Regions from separate parts of the Streptomyces sp. NPDC051684 genome, predicted to be linked through region 3. Evidence: riboswitches for the same ligand, from Rfam matches in the RefSeq annotation. Region 3 holds a riboswitch; each other region holds the start of a gene.
The links. Region 3 has a riboswitch for S-adenosylmethionine ahead of ACIA8D_RS35425 (aminotransferase class V-fold PLP-dependent enzyme). Riboswitches for the same ligand answer to the same signal wherever they lie in the genome.

Region 1 (4,424 bases), on a different contig from region 3:
CCGGACCTCACCGACCCGATCCAAGTTTTGTCACTCTCACTCGGAGAGTGCTAAGCCCAATGATTAGCACTCGACCCCTGCGAGTGCAAGGCCGTACCACAAGAACCGCACGTCGGTGCAGGCAGCACAAAGGGCCCGCCCCCGGCTACCCGGGAGACGAGCCCTCCATGACGTGCGACGTACAAGCTTCCAGTCTGACGCGCGCGTTCAGCCGGCGGCCACGCGGACCATGTCCGCCTGCGGCCCCTTCTGGCCCTGCGAGATCTCGAACTCGACCCGCTGCCCCTCCTCGAGGGTGCGGTAGCCGTCCATCTGAATCGCGCTGTAGTGGACGAAAACATCCGCACCACCGTCGACCGCGATGAAGCCGTACCCCTTCTCCGCGTTGAACCACTTGACGGTGCCCTGAGCCATGCCTAACTCCCCTATTACTGGCCCTTGCGCAGGACCGCACTTCGCGGACCCGGGTCAGACCTCACGCCCCATGGGATATGGGGGTGTGCGCCGGAACGCGTCGACCGCGGCTGAATGTATCTGCCCAACTGCCGTCTGCAACAGGTCAATCGGACGAGAATTCTGGGCACGCCAGATCGGGGAAACCGGGCCAACTCACCGGATCCCCGGGCAACTCGGGCCGCGTAAATGCCGTAAAAGGCCCGAAAGGGCTGGACACTTTGGCTGCTTCTTGTCGGGGTGCGGGCGAGAACTCATATGCGCCCGTCATGCACCGCTCGGGGAAACGCAGCAGCTTCCCCAACTGTACCGCGCTCAACCATGCAGAATTGCCCCCTCCGCTTCTCTCGCGGAGGGGGCAATTCGGGTAACTCTGTGTAGACCTACAAAAGATCAGCCGCCCGCGACGGCGGGAATGATCGAGACGCCGGCGCCGTCCGGCGTGGCCGTCTCCAGACCCTGCTCGAAGCGGACGTCGTCGTCGTTGACGTAGACGTTCACGAAGCGGCGCAGCTTGCCCTGGTCGTCGAGGACGCGGGCGGCGATGCCGGTGTGGTTCTTCTCCAGGTCGGCGATGACGTCGGCGAGGGTGGCCCCCTCGGCGGCGACCTCGGAGGCGCCGCCGGTGTAGGTGCGCAGGATGGTGGGGATACGAACGTTGACGCTCATGGCGGTAACTCCTGTTGCTACAAGTGTCGGTCGGGCTCGGAGTCGGACTCAGAGGTCGGCGGCGAGGCCGGCCTCGCGGAACGCGTCCAGGTTCGGCCGGATGGTGGCGGTGGCCTGAGAGGAGTCGGCGACCGCGTCCAGCGTCTTGAGCCCGTCACCGGTGTTCAGGACGACGGTGGTCAGCGACGGGTCGATCTGGCCCGCCTCGATGAGCTTCTTCGTGACGCCCAGGGTCACACCGCCGGCCGTCTCCGCGAAGATGCCCTCCGTGCGCGCGAGCAGCTTGATCGCGTCGACGACCTGCTCGTCGTTCACGTCCTCCACGGCGCCGCCGGTGCGCCGCGCGATGTCGAGGACGTACGGGCCGTCGGCCGGGTTGCCGATCGCGAGGGACTTGGCGATGGTGGTCGGCTTCTGCGGGCGGACCACGTCGTGGCCGCCCTTGTAGGCGACGGAGACCGGGGAGCAGCCCTCGGCCTGGGCGCCGAAGAGCTTGTAGGGCTTGTCCTCGACGAGGCCGAGCTTGATCAGCTCCTTCAGGCCCTTGTCGATCTTCGTGAACTGCGAGCCGGACGCGATCGGGATGACCAGCTGGTCCGGGAGCTGCCAGCCGAGCTGCTCGCAGATCTCGTACGCGAGCGTCTTGGAGCCCTCGCCGTAGTACGGGCGCAGGTTGACGTTGACGAAGCCCCAGCCCTCGCCCAGCGGGTCGCCGATGAGCTCGGAGCAGAAGCGGTTCACGTCGTCGTAGTTGCCCTCGATGGCGACGAGGTCACCGCCGTAGACACCGGCCATGACGACCTTGCCCTGCTCCAGGTCGTGCGGGATGAACACGCACGAGCGGAAGCCGGCGCGGGCGGCGGCGGCGCCGACGGCGCCGGCCAGGTTGCCGGTGGAGGAGCAGGAGAGGGTGGTGAAGCCGAAGGCGCGGGCGGCCTCGATGGCCTGCGCGACGACGCGGTCCTTGAAGGAGTGCGTCGGGTTGCCGGAGTCGTCCTTGACGAACAACTTGCCCTCGGCGACGCCCAGTTCACGGCCGAGGTTGTCGGCCTTGACGAGCTTGGTCCAGCCCGGGTTCAGGTTCGGCTTCTCGGCGACGTCGGCCGGGACGGGCAGCAGCGGGGCGTAGCGCCAGATGTTGGCGGGTCCCGCCTCGATCTGCTTGCGCAGCGCCTCGGGGTCACCGACGGGCAGGTCGTACGCGACTTCGAGGGGTCCGAAACACTCGGCGCAGGCGAAGACGGGGCCGAGCGGGACGACGGCGCCGCACTCACGGCAGGAGAGGCCGGAGGCCGGTCCCAGGTCGACAGCGTCGACGGCGGGGGCGGAAGCGACGGTTTCGGTTGCGACGGTCTGTGCAGCCATGAGAGGCGAGGCCCTTTCTCCTCATCTTCCTCGCGACGCATCTCGCCACGAGACGGATTTGGCACCTTCACTAGCCGGGAGCCTCGCGGGCGCACTGCGATGTGCGGACGAGACCGGCTGGAGGGTTGCCGGGGCTTCAACGGGCCGTATCCCTCTGCCCCTCTGGATGAGCGGTATTCGATTGTGTGGATTCAGTTGTGTACGACGGGCGACCCCCGACATGCGATGGTCACCGGCGTTGTTCAAGACTGTAACCGAAGGCCCGGACCCTTGAGATAGTCGTCCGAACCGCGAGATGGATCACATGGTGATCCTTAGGGAAGGAACCCAGACCGTGCTGGAAGAGGTCGAGCGCTGGCTGAACAGGCGCTCCTGGTCCGTGGCGGACCATCCGCTGCACCGGTTGATCGCCGCCAAGCACGCGTCGGGACAGACGGTGAGCGTCGTACTGCCCGCGCTGAACGAGGAGGAGACGGTCGGCGAGATCGTCTCCGAGATCCGGCGGACGCTGATGACGGACGCGGTGCCGCTCGTCGACGAGCTCGTCGTGATCGACTCCGGCTCCACCGACCGCACCTCCGAGGTCGCCGCGGCGGCCGGCGCGCGCGTCGAGCACCGGGACACGATCCTGCCGCGGGTGCCGGTCAGGGCCGGCAAGGGCGAGGTGCTGTGGCGCTCCCTGTTCGTCACTTCCGGTGACATCGTGTGCTTCGTCGACGCCGATCTGCAGGAGTTCTCCGCGGACTTCGTCTCGGGAATCGTCGGGCCGCTGCTCACCGAGCCGGGCGTGCAGTTCGTGAAGGCGATGTACGACCGTCCGCTGGCCGGGGCCGCCGGGCAGGGCGGCCGGGTGACCGAGCTGATGGCGCGGCCGATCCTCAATCTGCACTGGCCCCAACTGGCCGGGTTCGTCCAGCCGTTGGGCGGCGAGTACGCGGCGCGGCGCTCGCTGCTCGAACGGCTTCCGTTCCCGGTCGGGTACGGCGTGGAGCTCGGCCTGCTCGTGGACGCGCTGCACACCGTGGGCCTCGACGCGCTCGCCCAGGTCGACGTCGGCGTACGCAAGCACCGGCACCAGGACGGGCAGGCGCTCGGCCGGATGGCGGCGGCGATCTACCGCACGGCCCAGCTGCGCCTCGCGCGCGGGCACCTGGTCAGGCCGGTGCTCACGCAGTTCGAGCGCGGCGACGAGGGCTTCGAGCCGCGCACCCACCCGGTCGACACGGAGGAACGCCCGCCGATGATCGAAATCGGTGAGTACGCGGAGCGTCGCGTGGCATAAGCACGGACAAATCGTATGTTTTGCCTAAATTGCCCTTTATGTTGCTTAAACATCTCCAGGGCAAGGCGGCCTGTGCCGTCACCGCCGCCCTCGCCGCCTGCATGGCGGGACTGGCACCGAGCCCCGCCTCCGCGGATGTGGTCTCCCCCTTCGCCAAGCGCTACGACGAATCGATCTACGGCGACTTCAAGACCATCGGCAACACGGTCATGGGCTGCCCGACGGACGACGCCACCATGGCCGCGCGCTGCGCCGTCGCCGCGAACGGCGAGGGCAAGGACAACAACAACACGTTCAACATGCAGCGGATCAACACCGCAGGGACGACGGACGGCTACGGCTCCAGCACCGGCCGGGTCACCGTCCCGCCCGGCGCCGAGGTCGCCTACGCCCGCCTCTTCTACGGCGGCAACGACGGCACGTACAAGGGGCCGAGCGGGGCCCAGATGAAGCGCTGCGACATCTCCGGCGCCGATGTGGACCCCTCGCCCGGCGACCCGCTGGACGCGGCCCCCGCGGTCGGCGTGAACGGCGCGGCCCCGACCAAGGTCTCCCCCGAGAACCTGGTCAAGGACCCCGCCTCCACCAGAGGCCCGCACTACTACACGGGCGAGGCCGACGTGACGAGCCTCTTCAGCGGGGTCACCGGCACGGG
Region 2 (4,424 bases), on a different contig from region 3:
GTACAAAGAGCTGATCCTGCCGAGCGCGCTCACCCCCTGGCTCGCGCGCGGCGTTCGAGATCGGAACACCCCATGAAGGCGGCACAGTTCAGCCGGTTCGGTGGCCCCGAGGTCCTGGAAATCGTCGAGCTCCCCGATCCGCATGCGGGAGCCGGAGAGATCCGGATCGCGGTGCGCGCCGCCGGTGTGAACGCCAGTGACTGGAAGAAGCGGCAGGGGGTGATGGGCCAGGAGCTGCCCCAGACGATGGGGTACGAGGCGGCCGGGGTCGTCGACGAGATCGGGGACGGGGTCGAGGGTGTCGCCGTCGGCGACCGGGTGTTCGGCCTCGGTGGGGACGGCGCCGCGCAGGCGGAGCGGGCCGTGCTGTCCGCATGGGCGGCCGTGCCCGCGTCGCTCGACTTCGCCGAGGCGGCGGCGCTGCCCTCCGCGGTCGAGACGGCGGCCAGGGCCCTCGACCAGCTCGGTGTTCACGACGGCGGCACACTCCTCGTCAGTGGGGCCTCCGGCAGCATCGGGAGCGCCGCCGTCCAACTCGCCGTCGCACGCGGTGCGCAGGTGATCGGCACCGGCAGCCCGGCCACGCACGACCGGCTCCGCGAACTCGGCGCGGTACCCGTCGACTACGGGGACGGCATGCCTGACCGGGTACGTACCGTCGCGCCGCACGGTATCGACCGTGCGTTGGACGTCGCCGGCAGCGGGATCCTGCCCGAGCTGATCGACCTCGCCGGCGGTGCGGACCAGGTCCTCACCGTCGCGGACTTCGCCGGGGCGCAGGAGCACGGGGTGCGCTTCAGCCGTGGGGATGCGGGTCGTGCTCTTTACGCGCTCGATCAGGTGGCCTACCTGGTCGCGTCGGGCCGGTTCACGCTCCCTGTCGGCCGGACGTTCCCCTTGGCCGAGGTCGCGGAGGCGCACCGGGTCGGCGAGTCCGGCACGGTCCGCGGAAAGCTGGTCCTCCTGGTCTGACGCCCTCCTGGGGCGATGAGTTTTCCTCCCGGCCGGGGTCCCCACCTACGTCACCGCGACCGCGGACGACCGCCCAGGGGAAGGACGACCCGTGACCACCACCCGTACCCTCGATGTCCCCGGTGCACGGCTGCGCTACGAGGTCCGAGGCTCAGGACCGTTGCTGCTGCTCATGGGATCGCCGATGGACGCGGCGGCCTTCGCGCCGCTGGCCGAAGCGCTCGCGGGCGACCATACGGTCGTCACCCACGACCCGCGGGGCATCTCGGGCAGCGTCCTCGACGACCCCGAGCAGGACTCCACTCCCGAGCTGCGGGCGGACGACGTCTCCGCGCTGCTCGACGCCCTCGAAGCGGACTCCGCCGACGTGCTCGGCAGCAGCGGCGGCGCGGTCACGGGGCTCGCACTGATCGCGCGCCATCCCGGACGGGTGCGCACGCTCGTCGCGCACGAGCCCCCGCTCCTCGAACTGCTCCCCGACGCCGCGGAGCAGCGCGCCGCGGCCGAGGACATCGTCGCGACGTTCCACCGCGAAGGGGTGGCGGCGGCGTGGGGCAGGTTCATGGGCAACGCGGGCTTCGACACCGGGCCCGGCGCAGCCGAGGACGCCCCCGGCCCGCCGCCCGGTGAGCCCTCCGAGCAGGACCTCGCCAACAGCGCCCGCTTCTTCGCCCACGAACTGCTGCACACCAGCCTGTACATCCCCGACCTCGCGGCCCTGACGGCCGGCCCGACCCGCGTCGTGATCGGCATCGGCGCCACGTCGGCAGGCCTGATCACGGCCCGCACCTCCCGGGCCCTCTCCGAACGCATCGGAACCCCGCCGGTCGAATTCCCCGGCGACCACGGCGGATTCACGGACCAGCCCAAGGAGTTCGCGGAGCGGCTGAGGGAGGTACTGAAGGGCTGAGGCCTGGCCTACGTTTGTGGAGCCACGGTATTCGCCTCGTCCTGGCGCACGCCACGACCATGGAACGTCGGGCATGAGCGCCGTCGGGCGCTGCGGCGGAGGGCCACCTGGTGGAGCAGGTGGGCGTGCACCTGGCTCCACTCGGCTTTGATGACGGAGTACATGGCGGAATCCCTGAGTCGACCGTTCTCGCCCGAGGCCCAGGACATGGACCAGTTGCGCAGCACACCTTCGTAGGTGGCGCCGAGGTTCTCGATCGCCTTGCGGGACTGTTTGTTGCGGGCATCGGTCTTGAGGTCGACCCGGGCCACATCGAGGCATTCGAAGGCATACCGCATGAGCAGCATCTTGGCCTCGGTGTTGATGCCGCACCCCTGAGCGGAGGCGCCAAGCCAGGTGAAGCCGATCTCCACGGCTCGCAGAGAACCGCTCTCGGGCCAGCGACGCGGATCCCAGTACGCCGTGCAGCCGACGGCGCGGCCATCGCTCCGGCGGATCTGCGCGAAGGGAACAAGTCCCTTGGCCATCCGGCCGAATTGGGCCTCCAGGTATCCGGGAACCTCCTCGGCGCGAGGCACGAGCGTGAAGTCGAAACTGCTGCGGTTCTCCTCCGCGGATCGCGCCAGATCCGCGGCGTGGTCAAGAGAGAGCGCTTCGAGGCTGACCAGGGAGCCGTCGAGCGTGGGGACGTCGAACCAAGGACGCATGGCATGCCACTCGTCATCGTTCCTGGCGTTGGCACCTTGCTGTAGCAGGTTGCCGGACCGTCGCAGGGCCAGGTCCCTCAAGTCCTCTGGATGAACCAGGTGAGCATGACCGTCCCGGGGCGCCGCCGTCAACGGCAATACGGGGCCGCCGCCCTGGGCGACGAGCGGGCGGCGGGGCGGAGGGGTCAGCTTCGGGTGAAGGGGAGCTTTGCGGTCAGCCAGGTGATCAGGGCGCTCGGGTTGCGGCTCTGGGTCCACACCCGGCCGGGGCCGGTCATCTCGAAGACCAGGCCCTCGCCGGACGTCAGGGTCTGCATCAGGCCGCGGCTGACCTTCCGGGTCGTGTACGAGACGCCGTCGTCGAACGCGACCATGTGGCCGGAGTCGAGGACGATCTTCTCGCCCGCGCGGAGGTCGAGCACGTCCAGCGCCCCGTAGCAGGAGGCGAGCACGGTGCCCCGGCCCTCGGCGCGGACGAGGAAGCCGCCCTCGCCGCCGGCCAGGTTCTTGAAGCCGCCCCACTTGGTGTCGAGTTCGACCCCGTCGGACGAGCACAGCCAGGCGCCGCGGGCCAGGTTGAGGCCGCCGTCCACCTCGATGTCGGTGACGTCGCCGGGCAGGTTCGCGGCGAGGTCGACCCAGCCGCCCTCGGGGCCGGCGGTCAGCCGGGTGACGAACAGCGACTCGCCGCCCAGTACGCTCCGCTTGAGGCCCTTGAACAGCCCGCCCTCGGTCTTCGCCTCGACGTCGATTCCGCCGGACATGGCCATCATCGCGCCGGACTCGGCCCGGACGCTCTCGCCGGCGGCCAGCAGGACGCGGGCGACGGCGAAGGACGGGCTGTGGCGGACCTCGATGTGCATGTCTGGCCTCTTCTCGCGTGGGGGAGGACGACGGACCGCCGTCCTTCTCCATCGTCGCGCGCGGATCGTCGCCGCAGGTCAACCCGGGCTCCCGACTCGCCTGCGACCGGGGGAGGAGCCACCTGGTGGGCCGATCCTCCTGACGGATGACGGCCTCGCGCTCGACGGACCTAGAAGGTGACCTCGAGCCCGATGACGGGATGCCTGCGGTGGCGTCCCGAGATCGCGGAGTACCAGTCGCCGATGCGCGCCATCACGTACTTGCGGCGCAGCAACGCCCCCGCCTTCTTCGTCCCCGCCTCGTCCAGTACGCGCCCGGTCCCCGTGGCCCGTACGGCGTTCGGGGCGACGCGCCCGCGCACATCGCAGACGGCGACCTCGGCCCGGGAGTCGCGACGCAGCCGCTTGACCTTCCAGGCGTCGGCGGCGCTGCGCACATAGAGCCGGTCACCGTCCATGGCGTGCCAGACCGCGGTGGCTCTGGCCGTGCCGTCCTTGCGGTACGTGGTGAGGCTGACATAGCGGGCACGCTCGAACGCGGCGAGCGTGGCGGGGTCGAGTGAGGTCACAGGGGGACGGTACCGGGAGGCCGGGCCGGGGGGGGCGTCCCCCACCCGATCCTGGCGACGGCCGCGCCGGCGCGTGGGTCTTACCGTCGGCCCGGTTGGCGGATAGGCGCCGTGGCGCCAATCCGCCACCGCAAGACAAGCGCCACACCCTGCACGGTAGTTGACACTCTTCCCAGCTCCCGGAGCGCACCCAGCGCCCAAGCGCGTCCGCGCCTCCGCACCTCCGCACCTCCGCACGTCCGCACGTCCGCACGTCCGCACCCGATGGTTCCAGGAGAAGAGGCAACGATGACCAGACGCACCGCGCGACGCGGCGCGGCCCTGCTGTCGGCCGGTCTCGCGTTCGCGCTGCTGCCCGGCGGCGGGGCGCACGCCGCCGCGGACAAGGCGAGACCGCAGTCCA
Region 3 (4,424 bases):
CCGACCGGCGCCGGCTGGTCGTGATGCTGGCGCTGCTCTTCCCGACGGTCATCCTGCTCTCCGCCGTCGCGACGCTGATCGGCGCGGGCGCGCACCTCATCACCGTGTCCGTGTTGTGGGAGGCGACGGGCGAACGGATCGGCTTCACGGAGTGGCTGCTGCTCGGCCTGCCGCTCGCCATCGCCTCCTCCCACCTGGCGGCGGAGGCCGTGCTGTTGACGACGACGCGGCGCGCGGACCGCGAGGGCCCGGTGCGGATCACGCTCGACGAGCTCCAGGAGCACAGCGAGCAGCCGGTCACCGGCCCCTGGGGGCCGGCCGAGACCCGCTGCGCCCTGCTCCTCGCCACGGTCGTCGCCCTGTGGTGCAGTGAACCGCTGCACCAAGTGCCGCCCGCCGTCGTCGCACTGATCGGCGCGGTGGTCGCGGCCTCCCCCGCGCTCGGCACCGTACGGCTGAAGGACGCGCTCGGTACGGTCCCGTGGTCGCTGCTCCTGTTCATGGCGGCGACGATGGCGATGGGCGTCGCGCTCGCCGAGTCCGGCGCCGCGAAGTGGCTGGTGGGCGGGGTCCCCCTGGACGTACTGCCCTGGCTGTTCCTCGCCGTGGTGATCGCGGTGAGCACGGCCGCCCACCTGATCCTCCAGTCCCGCCCGGCCCGCTCCTCCGTGCTCGTGCCACTGGTCATGGCGGCGGCGGTCGGCCTACAGCTCGATCCTGCCCGCCCCGGTGACGCTCGCGGAGGCGCTGGGCCGGGGCGGCGAGTTCCTCACCGACGCCACCGAACGGGCCCTGCGCATGATCCTGCTGGGCAGCCGGCTCGCCCCGCGCGATCAGGCGTTGGTGGTGTCCGGCACGCAGCGACCGTCCTCGGTGCGGTAGCTCCAGCGGGCACCGTCGCGCACGAGCTCCTTCACGGCGGACACGAAGCGCTCCACGTGCTCGTCGGGCGTCCCGGCGCCGAAGCTGACGCGGATGGCGTTGAGCGACTTCTCGCCCGGCGCGGCCTCCGGGGCGCCGCACTCGCCCTGCTGCTGCGGGTCGGAGCCGAGCAGCGTGCGCACCAGCGGGTGGGCGCAGAACAGGCCGTCGCGGACCCCGATCCCGTACTCGGCGGAGAGCGCGGCGGCGAAGTGCGAGGAGTTCCAGCCCTCGACGACGAACGAGAGCACGCCCACACGCGGCGCCTCGTCGCCGAACAGGGAGAGCACCTGCACCTCGGGCACCTCCGCGAGCCCGTCCTGGACCTTGCGGATCAGGTACTGCTCGCGGGCGACGAGGTTGTCGAACCCGGCCTCGGTGAGCGCCTTGCAGGCGGAGGCGATGGAGTACACACCGATGACGTTCGGGGAACCGGCCTCGTGGCGGGCCGCGGTGGTCTGCCACTCGACGTCGACGCCGCCGTCGACGCGCCGCGCCACCTTCTTGGAGGCGCCGCCACCGGCGAGGTACGGCTCGGCGGCCGTCAGCCAGTCGGAGCGGCCCGCGAGCACGCCCGAGCCGAACGGGGCGTACAGCTTGTGCCCGGAGAAGGCGACCCAGTCGACGTCCAGGTCCTGCACGGAGACGGGGTGATGGGGCGCGAGCTGCGCGGCGTCGAGCACGATGCGGGCACCGTGCGCGTGAGCGGCCGCCGCGAGCTCGCGCACCGGCCAGAGCTCACCGGTGACGTTGGAGGCACCGGTGACACAGACGAGGGCGGGGCCGTACGGGTCGCGCTCGGCGAGGGCGCGCTCCAGGGTGTCGACGGCCTCGCCGGGCGTGCGGGGCGCGTTGAGGTACGTGACCCGCGCGTCGCGCCACGGCAGCAGCGAGGCGTGGTGCTCGGTCTCGTAGACGAACACCTGGCAGTCGGCGGGCAGCGCGGCGGCGAGCAGGTTGAGCGAGTCGGTGGTCGAGCGGGTGAAGACGACCTGGTCGTCCTCGCGACAGCCGAGGAACTCGGCGACGGCGACCCGGGAGTTCTCGAACAGGTCGGTGGACAACTGCGAGAGGTACCCGGCGCCGCGGTGCACGCTGCCGTAGTACGGCGCGTAGGCGGCGACGTCGTCCCACACCCGCTGGAGGGCCGGCGCGCTGGCGGCGTAGTCGAGAGCGGCGTACGTGACCTCGCCACCGGTGACGAGCGGCACGGTGACGTCCCGGCCGAGGACGGCGAGCGGGGCCGCGGTCTCAGCGGGGGCCGAGGTACAGGCGGCGGCGTCGACGGAAACAGACATGGGTGAACTCCCTGGCGCGGTAAGCGAATTGACCATGCCGGAGCGCTGAGCGACAGGGCTCGACAGCACGGAAAGAAAGATGGAACGGGTACGCGGAGGCGGGGCCGAAACGCCCTACCGCATTCGCTTGCTCACGAGACTGCTCCCTTGAGGACCAGGACCCCAGGGTTGCGAGGGGTCCGCGCTTGCCACGCGCCTTGCTGCGCACGGCCTGGTCTTCACCCAGGGCACCCCGCCACGGACGGAGGGTTGCCGGACAGCGGGCTGGGGCCTCGATCGCTGTCACTCATGACCTTGGAAAGCATCCTGCCACAGGTCTCACCAACAGCAAGGGCGCAGTCCAAAATCTGGACTGCGCCCTGCGTCACACCATGAACGCGCCTACCGGTTGCTGGCCGCCACCCACCGCTCCAGCGCGGTCTTCGCCGCCCCGGAGTCGATCGACTCGGCGGCCCGGTCCATGCCGGCCCTGATCTGCTCGACGAGCGTGCCCTCGCCGGGCCGCACGGCCACCAGCGCCGCCGCCGAGTTCAGCAGCACCGCGTCGCGCACGGGCCCCCGCTCGCCGTCGAGCAGGCGCCGGGCCACCTCCGCGTTGTACGAGGGGTCGCCGCCGCGCAGCGCCTCGATGGGCACCACGTTGATGCCGACGTCGCGCGGGTCGAAGGACTCCTCGCGCACGGCGCCGTCGCGCACCACCCACACGCGCGAGGTCCCGGTGGTGGTCAGCTCGTCGAGACCGTCGTCGCCGCGGAACACCAGGGAGGAGTTGCCGCGCTCGGCGAAGACCCCGGCCACGATCGGCGCCATCCGGGCATCGGCGACGCCGACGGCCTGCGCCTTCACCTTGGCCGGATTGGTGAGCGGACCAAGCAGGTTGAAGACGGTGCGGATGCCGAGCTGGCCGCGGGCGGCGCCCGCGTAGCGCAGGGCGGGGTGGAACTTGATGGCGAAGCAGAACGTGATGCCCGCTTCCTCGGCGACCTCGGGCACCCGCTTCGGCGACAGGTCGAGATTGACGCCCAGCTTCTCCAGGACGTCGGAGGATCCGGAGGCGGAGGACGCGGCGCGGTTGCCGTGCTTGACGACCTTGGCGCCGGTGCCCGCGACGACGATCGCGGACATCGTGGAGATGTTGACCGTCTTGGCGCCGTCGCCGCCGGTACCGACGATGTCGACGGTCTCGCCGGGCACATCGATCACATTGGCGTGCTCGTACATGCCGCGTACGAGGCCGGAGATCTCCTGCACGGTCTCGCCCTTGGCGCGCAGCGCCACCGCGAACCCGGCGATCTGCGCGTCGGTCGCCTCGCCACGCATGATCCGGTCCATCGCCCACGCGGTGTCGTCTGCGCTCTGGTCGCGGCCTTCCAGCAGGCCGTTCAGGACGGCGGGCCAGGAACGGCCCGCCGCGGTGTCGCCTCCAGCGGGGTTCAAAGCGCTCATGGCCGCTCCTGTGTGCATCTGTGGGTCGAAAGGTGCTGCGGTCCCACCCTATCCAGGTCCAGGGACCGCAAAGAGCCCCCGTCCAGGCAATGGACGAGGGCTCCCGCTGTGGCTTACAGCGACGGATCAGAGATCAGTGGTGGCCGTGGCCGCTGGTGATCTCCTTGTACTCCTCGGCGGTCGGCTTCGGGATCTGGTTGTTCTCCCCGTAGTAACCGCGCGAGAGCTTGCCGCGCAGCTTCTGCAGCCGCGTGACCTTGCGCTCGACACCGTTCTCGTCGACCGTCGGGCCGATCTCGACCGGCGCGTACTGCTCGTGCGCCGTGAGCGTGTGCAGGGCCTCCTGGTCGAGCGGCTCGTGCACCTCGATGAACTCACCGTGCGGCAGGCGCTTGATGATGCCGGACTCGCGTCCGTGCAGCACCTTGTCCTTGTCGCGGCGCTGGAGGCCGAGGCAGATCCGCTTGGTGACGATGAAGGCGATGACCGGTCCGACGAAGAACGCGATCCGGACGAACCAGGTGATCGCATTGATCGACAGGTGGAAGTGCGTGGCCCAGAGGTCGTTTCCACCACCGATGAGCAGCACCAAGTACCAGGTGATCCACGCGACACCGAACGCCGTACGCGTCGGAGCGTTGCGCGGGCGGTCCAGGATGTGGTGCTCGCGCTTGTCGCCGGTGACCCAGGCCTCGATGAACGGGTAGACCGCGATCGCGACCAGGACCAGCGGGAAGATCACGACCAGCGGGATGGCCA

Region 1: linked by a shared signal. The riboswitch ahead of thrC (threonine synthase) and the one ahead of ACIA8D_RS35425 (aminotransferase class V-fold PLP-dependent enzyme) in region 3 are both predicted to bind S-adenosylmethionine.
Region 2: linked by a shared signal. The riboswitch ahead of ACIA8D_RS36825 (GNAT family N-acetyltransferase) and the one ahead of ACIA8D_RS35425 (aminotransferase class V-fold PLP-dependent enzyme) in region 3 are both predicted to bind S-adenosylmethionine.

The regions. Positions count from the first base shown of each region.
Region 1 covers NZ_JBITCS010000016.1:129,069-133,492, reverse strand. Annotated here, with positions in the region: gene ACIA8D_RS20790 (cold-shock protein) at 208-414, opposite strand; gene ACIA8D_RS20785 (MoaD/ThiS family protein) at 847-1,122, opposite strand; gene thrC (threonine synthase) at 1,171-2,487, opposite strand; SAM riboswitch class I at 2,506-2,660, opposite strand; gene ACIA8D_RS20775 (glucosyl-3-phosphoglycerate synthase) at 2,822-3,769, shown strand; gene ACIA8D_RS20770 (isopeptide-forming domain-containing fimbrial protein) at 3,808-4,424, shown strand, end outside.
Region 2 covers NZ_JBITCS010000047.1:51,112-55,535, reverse strand. Annotated here, with positions in the region: gene ACIA8D_RS36840 (hypothetical protein) at 1-76, shown strand, start outside; gene ACIA8D_RS36835 (NADP-dependent oxidoreductase) at 73-972, shown strand; gene ACIA8D_RS36830 (alpha/beta fold hydrolase) at 1,064-1,882, shown strand; gene ACIA8D_RS36825 (GNAT family N-acetyltransferase) at 1,891-2,589, opposite strand; SAM riboswitch class I at 2,600-2,686, opposite strand; gene ACIA8D_RS36820 (TIGR00266 family protein) at 2,775-3,452, opposite strand; gene ACIA8D_RS36815 (PPOX class F420-dependent oxidoreductase) at 3,623-4,021, opposite strand; gene ACIA8D_RS36810 (S8 family serine peptidase) at 4,310-4,424, shown strand, end outside.
Region 3 covers NZ_JBITCS010000042.1:48,509-52,932, reverse strand. Annotated here, with positions in the region: partial or broken gene ACIA8D_RS35435 (SLC13 family permease) at 1-719, shown strand, start outside; partial or broken gene ACIA8D_RS35430 (glycerate kinase) at 703-882, shown strand; gene ACIA8D_RS35425 (aminotransferase class V-fold PLP-dependent enzyme) at 834-2,219, opposite strand; SAM riboswitch class IV at 2,396-2,513, opposite strand; gene trpD (anthranilate phosphoribosyltransferase) at 2,601-3,665, opposite strand; gene ACIA8D_RS35415 (cytochrome bc complex cytochrome b subunit) at 3,799-4,424, opposite strand, start outside.